Regions from separate parts of the Microbulbifer sp. Q7 genome, predicted to be linked through region 2. Evidence: riboswitches for the same ligand, from Rfam matches in the RefSeq annotation. Region 2 holds a riboswitch; the other holds the start of a gene.
The links. Region 2 has a riboswitch for thiamine pyrophosphate ahead of AU182_RS14130 (TonB-dependent receptor). Riboswitches for the same ligand answer to the same signal wherever they lie in the genome.
Positions count from the first base shown of each region.

Region 1: linked by a shared signal. The riboswitch ahead of thiC (phosphomethylpyrimidine synthase ThiC) and the one ahead of AU182_RS14130 (TonB-dependent receptor) in region 2 are both predicted to bind thiamine pyrophosphate.

Region 1 covers NZ_LROY01000002.1:434,095-441,349, reverse strand. Annotated here, with positions in the region: gene AU182_RS07565 (thiazole synthase) at 1-509, opposite strand, end outside; gene thiS (sulfur carrier protein ThiS) at 523-723, opposite strand; gene thiO (glycine oxidase ThiO) at 723-1,802, opposite strand; gene thiC (phosphomethylpyrimidine synthase ThiC) at 1,818-3,758, opposite strand; TPP riboswitch at 3,872-3,970, opposite strand; gene AU182_RS07545 (aldehyde dehydrogenase family protein) at 4,225-5,592, opposite strand; gene AU182_RS07540 (sulfite exporter TauE/SafE family protein) at 5,618-6,397, opposite strand; gene AU182_RS07530 (thymidine phosphorylase family protein) at 6,741-7,255, shown strand, end outside.
Region 2 covers NZ_LROY01000002.1:2,008,559-2,015,813, reverse strand. Annotated here, with positions in the region: gene AU182_RS14145 (choline kinase family protein) at 1-94, opposite strand, end outside; gene pnuC (nicotinamide riboside transporter PnuC) at 91-729, opposite strand; gene AU182_RS14135 (YkoF family thiamine/hydroxymethylpyrimidine-binding protein) at 733-993, opposite strand; gene AU182_RS14130 (TonB-dependent receptor) at 1,077-3,221, opposite strand; TPP riboswitch at 3,282-3,398, opposite strand; gene AU182_RS14125 (glutamine synthetase family protein) at 3,622-5,010, shown strand; gene AU182_RS14120 (acyltransferase family protein) at 5,015-7,093, opposite strand.

The DNA.
Region 1 (7,255 bases), 1.6 Mb from region 2:
TTGTACTTGTTCATCAATCCGCGGCCGGTCCCGATGGGCGAGCCCCAGGGCATCAGTACTTCGCAACCCACGTCCAGCAGTTTGCGGCATACCACCAGATCATCGGTGCAGTATGGCAAAACCTTGAAGCCGCGCCCGACCAATTCCCGCGCGGCTTCCACCAGACCGTAGGGGTCGGGCTGCAAGTTGTAGTCATCGCCGATCACTTCAAGCTTGAGCCAGTCGGTGCGAAAAATTTCCCGGCTCATTTCCGCCAGTGCGATGACTTCTTTTGGGGTCTTGCAACCTGCGGTATTGGGAAGCAGCTGGCAACCGGACTCCTGAATATAATCCCAGATCATTTTTCCCTGCTGCTGTGCGGGACTCTGGCGACGCAGGGACAGGGTGATGATTTCCGCACCGGAGGCGGCGACGGACTCGCGCATAATCGCCGGCGACGGATAGAGCGCGGTGCCCACCAGCAGGCGACTGTCGAATTCCTTGTCGTAGAGTTTCAGTTTATCGTTCATGTCTTCTCTCCGCTCAGCCTCCTACCACCGGTGCCACGATATCCAGGCAGTCACCGGCACTCAGTAAAGTGTGCGGGTAATTCCCGCGCGGGACGAAATCACCGTTTAGCGCCACGGCGAAGGTTTCGCCGCGGTAGCCGAGCTGTTGCAGCAATTCCGACAATGATTTTTCATTCTCAATATGGGTTTCTTCGCCGTTGACCAGTAGTCGCATCAGGTCACCTGTTGTGTGGTTTGGGTTAATCGGGAAACTTCGATTTCAGCCTGTGCCACTAACGTCGGTGCCAGTAGATAGCCGTGGCGGAAAAGGCCGTTAATGCGCATCAGTCCGGGTTCACTCTCCACTGCCGGCAGGTTGTCCATGGTGGCTGGGCGGCAGTTGACGCGTGTTTCGATAACGCGCGCTTCGGCGAAGGCCGGATGGATCGAATAAAGCGCGCTGGAGAGTTCCATGGTGGAGCGGAGCGAAATTGGACTCAAATCTTCGCTTTCAATTTCAGTGGCGCCAATGACGGTCTGGTTGTTGGCTCTGGGCACGGCGTAGAGTTGGTACCGGGGGTGCAACAGGCGCACGGGGCGGTTGAGTTGCACTTCGGGGGTTTCTACCACCATGACTTCGCCACGGACACCGCGCAGTCCACTGATCTGCTTCTTGGCGCCTAGGCCGCGGGTGTCGATGACGAGATCAAACGACTCTGTGCCATGCGCGCTGTGTACTGTTCCGGGGGCGCACTCTGCCGGGGTGTTTTCGTGCAGCTGTACCCGGTTTTGCCTGAGTGCCTGCAACAGCACGGGGAGCAGCTTGCGATTGTCGATGTCGGCTTCGCTGGCGAGGAACAGGCCGTGATCGAAGCGTTCGAGTTCGGGTTCCAGATGTCGCAGGGAGTTATTGTCCAGCCATTGCAGTTGCTCGCGGTTTTCTGAGCCTAGCTTTGCGTCGAGTTCCTGTTGGAATTGCAGGAGTTCGTTGCGGTCTTGTGGGTGGGCGATAAGGATGCTGCCCTTCTCGCGGTAATCGACGTTGGTGCCGGTCACTTGTTCCAGTCGGCTTACCCAGCTTGGCCAGAGTTGCAGGCTTTGCATGCCCAGTTGGTAGATGGGAAGTGGACAGTGGAACAGTTCGGACAGAGGCGAGATCATTCCGGCGGCGGTATGGCAGGCGCCCGCAGGTTTTTCCAGGCTACCGGATTCGAACAGGGATACTTGCTGGCCTTTTTCAGACAAACGCCAGGCTAGAAGGCGGCCCATCAGGCCGGCTCCCGCTACTGCGATATTCAGTTTCCGCTCTGCCACGTCGGTATTCCAAGGTTAACCCTTGTGGTAAATCTCTGCGCCTAGTTCTTTGAACTTGATGGACATTTCTTCCATTCCTTTGTTGGCTTCTGCTTCCTGTTTTGCTGCCTCTAATTTTTTGGAATAGTCGCGGACATCTTGGGTAATTTTCATTGAGCAGAATTTCGGGCCGCACATGGAGCAGAAGTGGGCGACCTTGCCGGATTCTTTGGGCAGGGTTTCATCGTGATACATGCGCGCGCGTTCGGGGTCGAGACCGAGATTGAACTGGTCTTCCCAGCGGAATTCAAAGCGAGCCTTGGAGAGGGCGTTGTCTCGCATCTGCGCCCTTGGGTGCCCTTTGGCGAGGTCGGCGGCGTGGGCGGCGATTTTGTAGGCCATGAGGCCTTCTTTTACGTCTTCTTTGTTGGGCAGGCCGAGGTGTTCTTTGGGTGTGACATAGCACAGCATGGCACAGCCCATGCTCCCGATCATGGCGGCGCCGATGCCGGAGGTGATGTGGTCGTAGCCGGGGGCGATGTCGGTGGTCAGGGGGCCGAGGGTATAGAAGGGGGCCCCGTGGCAGTGTTCCAGTTGCTCGTCCATGTTCTCCCGGATTTTGTGCATGGGCACATGGCCGGGGCCTTCGATCATGGTCTGTACGTCGTGTTTCCAGGCGATTTCGGTGAGTTCACCGAGGGTGCGTAATTCACCGAACTGGGCTTCGTCGTTGGCATCGGCGATACAGCCGGGGCGCAGGCCGTCGCCCAATGAGAAGCTGACGTCGTAAGCTTTTAAGATTTCACAAATATCCTCGAAGTGGGTGTAGAGGAAGTTTTCCTTGTGGTGTGCGAGGCACCACTTGGCCATGATGGAGCCGCCGCGGGAGACGATGCCGGTAACGCGCTTGGCGGTGAGCGGTACGTAGCGCAGAAGCACGCCGGCGTGGATGGTGAAGTAGTCGACGCCCTGCTCTGCCTGCTCGATCAGGGTATCGCGGAAGACTGCCCAATTGAGGTCCTCGGCAACGCCGTCAACTTTTTCCAGGGCCTGGTAAATGGGTACGGTGCCGATGGGAACGGGGCTGTTGCGCAGGATCCACTCGCGGGTTTCGTGGATGTTCTGGCCAGTGGAAAGGTCCATGACGGTGTCGCCGCCCCATTTGATGGACCACACCAGTTTCTCCACTTCTTCTTCGATGGAAGAGGTGACCGCGGAGTTGCCGATGTTGGAATTCACTTTACACAGGAAGTTGCGGCCGATGATCATCGGTTCCAGCTCTGTGTGGTTGATGTTGGCGGGAATAATGGCGCGGCCTTCGGCCACTTCGCGGCGGACGAATTCCGGGGTAATTTGCGGTGGAATATAAATGCCGGTACGGGCTTTTTTATAATCTGCTTCGCTCAGTTGTGCGGCAAGATCGGCACGCCCCATGTTTTCGCGGATGGCGATAAATTCCATCTCCGGGGTGATGATGCCCTGACGGGCATAGTGCATCTGGGTGACGTTTTTGCCAGCTTTTGCTTTGCGGGGCGCGGGCAGGTTGTCAAAGCGGATATGGTCGAGGCCCTGATCGGCCATGCGTTTCTGGCTGTAAGCGGCCTGACGGGTGTCGAGAATTTCGGTGTCGCCACGGGCTTCGATCCACTGCTGGCGCAGTTTGGGTAGGCCGTTGCGAATATCGGGTGTGTACCCCGGGTCAGAGTAAGGCCCTGCGGTGTCATATACCCGCAGGGGTTCGTTGGGTTCGAACACGGGGTTTTGTTCGTCGCCGCCGACGAGGCTCTGGCCGAGGCAAATTTCACGCACACCGACTTTTACGCCGGAATGTTCGCCTTGTAGGTAGACTTTGCGGGAGTTGGGAAATTGCTGAGCGGTTAGATTATCGAGGAATTGTTTGGCACTTTGCTGCTGTGCTGCGCGACTTTTTTTATCGGCGTTGCTCTCGATATTCTTCGGTTCGGCGATTTGAGACATGCTGACCCCTTACGTCGTTGCGGACGTTCCTTGGATGGTATCCGTGAGTGGATTGCCGGGGTACAGGTGGGGAGAGCGGGTTTCGGACGCAAAAATTCAACGTACGAAAAATAGCGATTTCAGATCTTGTTCCCTACGCGGGGGTTACCCCGATCAGGTTCAACGGATCTCGCAACAGCGATCTCAGCCCGAAGGCACTCCGACAAGTTGGAGCGGAGTATAGTAGCAATGTGACCGGCGGGACAAGTCTCTGGGATATTTTGGCGTTAGCCTGGTTCTGTGGTAGTGAATACTTCGTAGGTCTTACGGTGGCGGCCGGGCACCGGGTGAAAGGTTTCAGGACCGAGCTAGGCGCCCCCCTTCAACCCATCCCTGGGCGCTGCGGCGGCGACGTCCTGTCGCCGACGCTCCTGAAACCTTCCACCCAGCACCCGGCCTTATCTTCTGGCTGTGTACTTCGTAGCGATTAGATCACCAGTGTTTTCTGGTAACTCATTTCACGAATGGCGTAGCGCACCCCTTCCCTACCGACACCACTTTCCTTTACCCCGCCGAACGGGAAATGTTCCGCGCGGAAGCCGGGGCCGTCGTTGACGGCGAGCAGGCCTACATCCAACTGATTGTAGAGACGTTTGGCGAGGGCAAGGTTCTGGGTAAATACGCCGGCCTGCAGGCCAAAGGGAGAGTTATTGATCAGGGAAACCAGTTCTGCTTCGTCGTCGAACTTGCGCAGCGGCACCACGGGGCCAAAGGTTTCTTCCGCGACCAGTTCGGCGTCGTCGGCGACGTTGTCGAGGATGGTTGGCCAGAGAATATTTCCTTCACGTTTGTCGCCGTAAAGCACGTTTGCTCCACCCTGTACGGCAGATTCGATGCGCCCTGCCACCTCGTCGGCAGCGGCGGTGTGGATCAGGGGACCGACGAAGGTGTCGTCTTGCGTCGGGTCGCCGACTTTGAGTCTGGCGGTAGCGGCCACGAGTTTTTCGGCAAAGGCGTCAAACACGGCAGTGTGTACAAACAGGCGCTTCGCCGCGGTACAGCGCTGGCCGGCGGTGGCAAAACGTTGGTTGATGGTGGCCGTTACTGCGGCATCGAGGTCGGCGTCGGGCATGACGATGAGCGGGTCGTTGCCACCGAGTTCGAACAGCATTTTTTTGTAGCCGGCGTTCCGCGCGATGGCATTGGCGGCGGCGGTGCCGCCGGTGAAGTTGATGGCCTGGATTTCCCGGTGGGAGACGGCGTAGCTGGTGGCTTCGATGTCCGGAATCAGCATTTGCACTACGGATTTGTCCATGCCTGCGGCGTGGCAGAGTTCGACCAATAATTCAGCCGAGCGTTTGTTTTGTGGGCCGGGTTTAAACAGGATGGTGTTGCCGGCGGCAAACGCTGGGCCGATTTTGTGTACCGCGATGTTAATTGGGAAGTTGAATGGGGTAATACACAAAACCGTGCCCAGCGGCTTCCATAGGACTATGCCGATTTTTTCGCGCATGGGCGGGAAGGCATCGGAGTCGAGGGCTTCGCCATTCATGTTGCGCGCTTCGATGGCGCTGGCCAGTGCGGTGTTGTAGGCGCGGTCGATTTCTACGTGACTGTCACTGATGGTTTTGCCCGTCTCTTCGGTGATCAGGCGAGCCAGGTCTTCCTTGCGCTCCAGGATGAGCTGGGCGAGCCTCATCAGGATATTGGAGCGCTCGAACGCAGGGGTCGCCTGCTGGATTTTACGTCCAGCAACCAGATTTTGGATGGCCGCTTCCACCTGGGCTTTGGTGTGAAAGTCATAGGCTTCGATCTGCTCGCCATTAAATGGATTAATAATCTGGTAGTCGGCCATGGTATGTACCTACTTTCTATTCTGCTTAAATTGCGGGGGCAACTAATTGGTAGATAATGCGCGCGCCGGCAATCAAAAGTGCCGCACGCATAAGATTGAAAAAGACTTCGCTATTGATTCGATTCAGTAGTGCGATACCGATGCGGGTACCGACGACCGCGGCTACGGTCAACAGCAATATCAATCCCAGATGCTCGGAAAACGCGAAGCCAAGGTAAATAAATGCGGGCACCTTCAGTGCGTGACACCACGCCTGCATCACGGACTTGTTCGCGACGATTTCCTTTGGCGTCATATCTTTGCGCACAAAGAAAGCAGCCAATAGTGGATCTACGGCCCCTGCAACGATACCCAGAGTTCCTGTGGCGATACCCACCCAGAAAAAGCTGCGCGGTTTGAGGCGGATTTCCGGGAGTTTCTTGGGCTTGAATACGGTGTATAAAATCAGAACCGCCAACAACACGAGTGGCAGTTGCTGCCAGTCCAGATTAGCCAGGCCAAGGGTCATGGCGGCGGAGCCCAGGGTACAGCCGATAAAGAACGGAATGCACTGGTCCCAGCGGATATGCTCACGCACATACGCAATACGCGCGAGGTTATTCAGCAGCTGTACGGCGCCGTGAATCGGCACCAGGGCGCGCAGCGGGATGACCACATTAAGGGCGGCAAACATCAGTATACCGCCGGCACCGCCGGTTACCGCGGAGATAAACGCACTGAGGACACACACGGCGAGCAACAGGCCGAGGGCAAGGCCGGGGCTCTGGTCTGGCATCAGGCTTAACAGCGAACCCAACTCCGCCAAGGACTCCCCCCACGCTTTGAACAGTGTTTACTTTCGGGCTGGTCGAATTTGCGATACGTTCAACGAAACGCGGATTCGAACGGTTTTTGAGCGATCGCCAGTCTAGCCGCAAGGACAGCATCCAACCCAGTAGTCACGGGCCCTGTACTGGTCATTTGGGGACATCGGGCGTGGCCCGAGCTCATCCCGCCGGACACCGCCTGCGCCGCCTGCGCCGCCTGCGCCGCCTGCGCCGCCGACGGCATAGTGCCCCGCCGCACCCGCATCCGCCGGAAACACCTACACTATATTTCCGCCGGGACTGTCCCCCCGGTCGCACCGTTGGGAGATCAGGGATCACACTATGGCCCGGGCGCTGCCACTCACTGCCTACAGCATGGGAATCGACACCCATGAGGAACCCATTGTCTTCATGCGCAAGGACTGCGCCATATGCCGTGCCGAGGGCTACACGGCAAACACCCGACTGCAAATCAGCGCCGGCCAGCGCACGCTGATTGCGACTCTCAACACGGTGAGTGAAACGATTCTGCCCCAGGGCTATATCGGTTTTTCCGACAGCGCCTGGGAATTCCTCGGGCTGGATAAACACTCGGTGGTTCATGTTCACCACGCCCCGCCGGTGCCCTCACTGAGCGCCCTACGCAAGAAAATCTATGGTCACCGGCTCAATACCCTGGAAATCAGCAGCATCATCGGAGACATCGGCCAACGCCGCTATTCGGATATCGAAGTCGCCAGTTTCCTGACCGCCTGCGCCGGCGGACGCCTCGATGCCGCCGAAACCACTGCGCTGACCACCGCCATGATCAACAACGGCAACCGACTGCACTGGCCCGAGTACACACGTGTGTTCGA
Region 2 (7,255 bases):
TCAGCCCGCCCTCCAGCGCCTTAATACATTGCGCTGGGGTATCGCTCCAGTGGCGCCACTCTGTGGCGAGCAGTCGCTCTGCCTCCGCCCTCATGCGGTAACTGCCTGCTCCTGAGCGTCGTGTTGTTGCTGGTACAGCCGGTACCACTGTATAAAGCCGATAATCACCAGAACCACATACAGCACAAACAGCAGGGCGGTGAGATAGAGTTCGCGGTCAATGTACAGATAGATGGCGGCGCCATCGATGACAATCCAGTAGAGCCAGTTCTCCAGTACCTTGCGGGTCACCATATAGGTGGTAACCACGGCGCCCCAGGTCGTGAATGAATCCAGGTAGGGCAGCACGGCACTGGTGTATTGGTCGAGCAGGTAGCCGAACACCAGGGTAAGCACACCGATGGCGGCGAAGGCGCTCAGGTGCATGGTGGCCGACCAGCGGTGAATATGCAGTGTTTTGCCGTCACTCTTCCGATGTCGCCACTGCCACCAGCCATAGATGGCCATCAGCAGATAAAAAATCTGCAGGGCGGATTCCATCAGCAAACTGACATCCCAGAACAGGAACAGGTAAATTGCGGTGCTGGCGAAGGCGGCGTACCAGCACAGGATGTTTTCCCGCATGGCCAGTAGCAGGTAGGCGAGCGCCAACAGCACCGCCGCCACTTCCCACAGGGTCATGGCCGCGTAGGCGCTGGCGATGGCTTCGTGGATTTCCGGGCTGAGCATGGATCAGAGTCCGATATTCGGGTTCAGGTCGCCGTCGATAAATTTGCACACGAAAATCGCGCGCCCGAACTGCTCCCAGGACTTGCGCATTTCCGCTTTCAGCACATCCATTACCACATCGTAATCACCAAATACCTGGGTGCTCATGGTGTTAGAGATCACCTGTAGTTGCGGCTGTTCGTTCAGCCGCTGGATAAAATCCTTGATGGCCGGAATGTACTCGTCTTTCAGCGGGTACATGCTGATTTCTACGGAGAGTTGCATATCAAGGGACCTGTTTTCGCGAGTGGTATTTATCTGAATCGGGGCGGTGCCGCTACCGGCACCTTCACCGCAAGTTCATTACATCAAAATGTATAGCTGCCGGAGATGCCCGCCGTGCGTGGTTCACCCAGCTGGTAGTAGGCTTCCGGCGCGTAGCCATTGGCCGGGTTGTTGCCAAACTGGTTGCTGAAATAGAAGCCGCGGGTGTACACCAACTCATCGGTGAGGTTTCTGCCCCACAGGGAGACATGCCAGCGGTCCTCGCGGTAGGTCAGCTTCGCATTGACCAGCTCGTAGGCGGTGGACTTCTCGTTGTGGCTGTTGGAAAAATAGAAGTCGTCCTTGCCCTCCAGTTCCACGCGCGCCGTGAGGTTGCTGCTCAGCGCGTATTCCGCACCGGTAAAGAACTGGTAATTCGGCGCGTGGGCCAGGTCGCGGCCGTCGAGGTTTACCGGCGGAAGCGCTTCACCGGTGGAGTCATCCCGTGCATCCACATGTGCGGCGGTAACGAAATCATCGAACTCGGCGTTCAGCCAGCCGAAGGTGGCGAATAGCTGCAGGGCTTCGGATGCCTGGAACTGGAACTCGGCTTCGATACCGCTGCTGTATCCACCCGCGGCGTTGGTCAGGTAGTCGTCGAAGGAGAAATCGTCCGGGTTGAAGATGGACTGTTTGGCCTGGACGTCGCTGCGGTCCTGATAAAAGGCCGCCAGCTGCGCCTGCAATCGGTTTTCCAGCCAGTCGCCTTTTATGCCCAGCTCGTAGTTCAGCATGCTTTCGGTGTCGAACAGGTAGGTATCTTCCCCGATGGCAGGGTTGTTCGCGGACGCCGAGATAATCCGTCCGTTCACACCACCCGCCTTGTAGCCGCGCGACAGGGTGCCGTAGAGCATGGTGCTGTCGGTCGCGCTGAATTGCAGGGTGATATTGCCACCCCACAGGCTTTCGTCGTTGCGATTGGCCACCTGCAGATTGTCACTGTAGTCCGCGCGGCGCTGCTCCAGGCGCAGGCCGGTAATCAGTTCAACGCGCGCGCCCAGGGCGGTATTCAACTGCCCGTAAAGCGCGGCATTGTCGGTGTCGAACTGACTGGTGAAACTGGCGTTGCGTTCGAGCCCTTCTTCTTCGGTGCGTAAATATACCCCGGCCACCCAGTCGGTGCTGCCACCGAACAGGCGGCTCTCGTCGGTGGAGACCAGGCGCACGTCGGCACTCAGGTTGTCGCGCTCGCGCTGGTAGTTATCGGTGGAGCTGTATTCCCAGGGGTGGAAGCCCACGTAGGTCCAGTCTTCGTCGTAGCCGTATTCGGTGTCGGAACTGGCGGCGCTCAGTACAGACTTGACGGTGAACAGCGGGCTGCCACTCCAGGTTGTGCTGACCGCGCCGGCGAGGGTTTGCTGGCGGTCCCAGCCGGGCTGGTCGGAGAGGGTATTGCGGGAGTTGTCGAAACTAAAGGCGTCGTAGCCGTTGTCCGCATCCAGGTAAAGCAGGGTGAAATCCAGCTGCAGGTCATCGCTGGCCTGATAGCGCAACTTGCCGCGCGCCACGGTCTCGTCGATGTTGTTGGTGTCTTTGCGGTTCAGGTAACGGTTGTGCACGTAGCCGTCAGACTGCTGGTTCTGGACCGCGAAGCGGTAGCCCAGCTGCTCGGACAGCGGGCCGCTGGTGACGGCGGACAGGGTGTGGGAGCCGTAGCGGGCGGCTTCTGCGGAGACTTTTGTATAGTTCTCGGCGGTCGGCGCGTGACTGGTCATGCTGACCAGACCGGCCAGGGCGTTCGCACCGTATACCGTGCCCTGGGGGCCGCGCAGGATTTCTACCTGCTGCATGTCGAGGGTGCTGGCGGCGAGGCCCAGGCCGGTAAAGTCGATACCGTCGACGATCAGGCCCACGGAGGGATTGACCGGGTCGATAAACTGGCTGCGCTCACCAATACCGCGAATCTGCACAAAGCGGCCCCGGGAGGCACCGCTGGAGAAGTTCACGTTCGGGGCCAGGTTCAGCAGTTGCTCCAGGTTGGTGGCGCCGCGGGTTTCGATGGCGCTGGCATCCAGCACGCTGACACTGGTGGGAGTATCGAACTGGCCGGCCGCGCGCAGCTGGCCGGTAACTACCACCTCCTCGAGGGCGGTTTCGGCCAGAGTGGCACTGCTGGTCATTGCGACGGCAAGGCCGATCGCCCGGGCAAGCGGTTGGATATTGGATTTGCTGCGGTTATCGATATTCATGGCTCTCTCAGTGATGTCAGTGATGTCGGTGAGAGACCCGGTGCGCGACGTGAAGAGGAGAGCTGGAGGACTACCTATTCCTACGCCGGTATTAGCCGGATCAGGTTCAAGGGTTTGCGGGGCCGGGTCGTTTGGAACCGGCAGCATCTCAGGCATTTGCCACCCCTTAGGTTTTACCGGCGCGATGCTATCAGATATACGTTGGCACAGGAACTGCGGCGGGGCCGCGCGGGTTATCTGGCTGGTGGGCAGAGCCGATTCGTTGTGATGGTTGCAGCGGGCATGACGGTACTGGCTGTGCCAGGTCTTTATCACACAACGGTTTTTTTTAGCTGGCTGGATTTGCTAGGCGGCAGATTCCTTTACACTGCGGACTCTTATCCAATGTACTGGAGCCTGTATGAGTCAGCCCGATGCAAATTCCTGGCTGGAAACCCTGCCCGAAGCCTTCCTCGCGTACCTGAACGGGCGCCGTCTGGACGAGGTGGAGTGCATAGTCCCGGATCTGAACGGTATGTCCCGCGGCAAAGCGATGCCGCTGAACAAGTTCTCGCCGGATGCACCGATTTTCCTGCCCATCTCCATTTTCTACCAGACCATTACCGGTCAGGACGTGGAGATGGCGATTGAAAACCAGTGGGCGGAAAGTGATATGGCGCTGGTCGCGGACATGTCCACCGCCATGGCGGTGCCCTGGGCGAAGACCCCGGCGCTGCAGATCATTCACGACCTGCAGGATCTCGACGGCAACCCCATTCCCTGCGCGCCGCGCAATGTGCTGAAGCGGGTAATTGGCATGTATCGGGAGCGCGGCTGGCAGCCGATTGTGGCTCCGGAACTGGAGTTTTACCTGACCCGTCCGAACGTGGACCCCAATGAGCCGATCCAGCCGCCGGTGGGACGCAACGGCCGTTCGGGTACATCGCTGCAGTCGTACTCCATGACCGCGATCGACGAGTACGGCCCGGTGATCGACACCATTTACGAATTTGCCGAGGCCGCCGGCCTGCATATCGATTCGGTGATTCAGGAAGATGGTGCCGGGCAGGTGGAGTTCAACCTGACCCACGGCGACCCGCTGCTGCTGGCGGACCAGGTGTTTTACTTCAAGCGCATCATCCGCGAGGCGGCACTAAAAAACGGCATGTTCGCCACCTTTATGGCCAAGCCTATGCGCGACCAGCCCGGTAGCGCCATGCATATTCACCAGAGCGTGGTGGATATCGAGACCGGCAAAAACGTGTTCTCCGCGGACGACGGCAGTGCTTCGGACCTGTTCCGCTATTTTATCGGCGGCACCCAGAAGCATATGCGGGAAGTGATGCCGTTTATCGCCCCGAATGTGAACTCCTATCGACGTTTTGAATCCGAGGCGAACTCCAGTGCGCCCACCAATATCGGCTGGGGCTACGACAACCGTGCCACCGGGCTGCGTGTCCCCAATTCCGGCGCTCAGGATCGCCGTCTGGAAAACCGGGTGGTGGGGGTGGATTCCAACCCGTATCTGGCGATTGCCGCCAGTCTGGTATGTGGCTATCTCGGCATGATCAACGGTGTCGAGCCCAGTGCCCCGGCCGCGTCGGAACTCAATGAGGAGCAGGAAGATAATTTCTATATTCCGCTGACCTTCGACGAGGCGCTGCGGATCTTTGACGATGCGGACGAGTTGCGTCAGGCCCTGGGTGAAGAATTCTGCCAGCTGTATGCGGCAGTGAAGTACGAGGAAATGCGCCTGTTCCATCGGGAGATTTCCCCCTGGGAGCGCCAGCACCTGTTGTTGAATGTGTAGAGGCTCAGCCCTGCGGAGGGCTGAGCCTGTCCCGCTCTGACAGAAGCACGCGCCCCAGTTCTTTGATCGGCGGTGCCCGCTCGGCTAATGCTGGCAGCAGCTGGCGGGCCGCAAATACCGTCAGGTGGTCGTCGTCCCGGTAAAGGAGTTTGCCGTCGATGGCGATTTGACAGTTGTCGTCGCACATCATTTCTCGCGGGTTCAGTGTATAGACGCCATGGCGTTCAGCTACCAGGTCGATCACCTTGTCGGCCTGCCGGTGCCGTTTTTCCACACGGCTGACTGGGGGTCCTGCGCCGAGAGCGCTTCCGCCAAAGGCCGCTCTGGCCAGAGCGGCCGGAACGGAGTGGTCAATTTCAGGGACGCCCTTGATCAGCACCACCTGCCGTCCGGTGGCGCGAATGGCTGCGACCGTGCGGTCGAGTGCATCAGCAACCATTGCTGCTCTGCGGGTTTCCGTTGCCTGCGTGGCCCAGCTGGGGATGGGGCTAGTCCGGGTCGCAACAGGCTCCAGCAGCATGTCGTCACCGCCCTCGGGGCGGGTTCCTTCGCTCGCCATTGCCCAGCGCGCGGCCAGCACAACGACGGGGAGGTCTTCCCTTGTCTGCAACAGCGACAGCGCCTGATCATTGAATTGGTCACAGCTGTGCGAGCGGGACTTGTCCGGTCGGTACAGCCCGAGTAACGGTGGGCAGCCGGATTTGAGCGCCGCCATGCCGATGGATTTCTTTTCTGTGTGCAGCCGGTCAAAGCCCGGGAGCCAGGCCGCAGCATGAGAATCTCCCCACAAGAAAACGCCGTTTTTTTGTGAGCGATCGAGGGGATCCTGGCCGATCGAGCACAGATTTGCCGCGGGAGATTTCTCCATGCAGCGCTCCTGACGGTCGATTCCGCTGAACGCCTGCTGGTAGGTGGCAAGATAAGGATCTGGCAAACGGAGTGGAAAGCCGTCGTACGTCTTGATGGTCGCGCCGATGCCAACGAGCAACAGGGACGAGGCCAAGGAGAACCTTACCAGCTGGGGGCGGGGTACCTTGGCTGCCCGGCCACCGCGAAATGGCTGTTCGATATATTTCCAGCTGGCCCAGGCAATAAGCAGGGAAAGCGCCACCGCAAACAGCGCAACAGTTGTCGGGAGGTGGGCGCTGCCTTGCAGCAGACGCAGGCCCACCAGCACCGGCCAGTGCCACAGGTACAGCGAGTAGGAAATCAGTCCGATACCGACGAGCAGGCGGTTGCCGAGCACTCGGGAAACCCGGTTGCCCGGGGCTTCACCGGCCCATATCAGGGCCACAGCACCCAGTACGGGCAATAGCGCTGCCGTTCCGGGGAAGGGGGTTTGTGAGTCGTACAGGAACACGCCGCTGGTGATCATCAGCAGCCCGGCGAGGGCAATAAACTCGGCCGTACTGCGCTGCTGCAACTTCGGCAGGGCGCCCATGGCAAGCAGGGCGCCGGCACCCAGTTCCCACATCCGTGCAGGCGTTAGGAAGTAGGCCGCTGTGGGCGCGGTCCGGGTTTGCCACACGGCGAAAAGTAGTGAAGCCACGGTCGCGATGGCGACCCCAGTGAGCATGCGGGCTCGAGGCCCGCGGGCCAACAGGCACAGCAGCAGAGGAAAGCCCAGGTAGAACTGCTCCTCAACCGACAGGGACCAGGTGTGCAACAGCGGCTCCCACTCCGCGGCCGTGCCAAAGTAGTCCTCGGTGCTGCGCAAAAACCAGACGTTGGAAAGAAACAGCACGGCCGCGATCAGCGAGCGGCCCAAAGCACCAAAGGCATCTGGTGGCATCAGCAGCCAGCCGGCGACCACGCAGGCCAGCATCATCGCAAACAGTGCGGGCAGGATCCGGCGGGCGCGGCGTTCGTAGAAGCTCGCCAGGGAGAATTCACCGCTGGTGACTTCCCGGATCAGGATACTGGTGATCAGAAATCCGGATATGACGAAAAATACATCGACGCCGATAAAGCCGCCGGAAAAGCCCGGGAGGCCCGCATGGCCAAGTACTACCGGCAATACTGCCAGAGCCCGCAGGCCGTCGATATCCGGGCGGTAACCATTGATTTGCTTGTTGCCAGCCAATTGAATAATGTCCCGCAAATTCACTTCATTCAGGGTAAAACGGTGCGTCTCTGGCGCCCTTTCGGCACAGACGCGGAGGCGCGCAATTCTACCACCTTGCGGTATGGAAATACGTGCGCCGGGTGACGGGAGTGTGAACCTGTGCAGCTCGCCAGGGGGGGG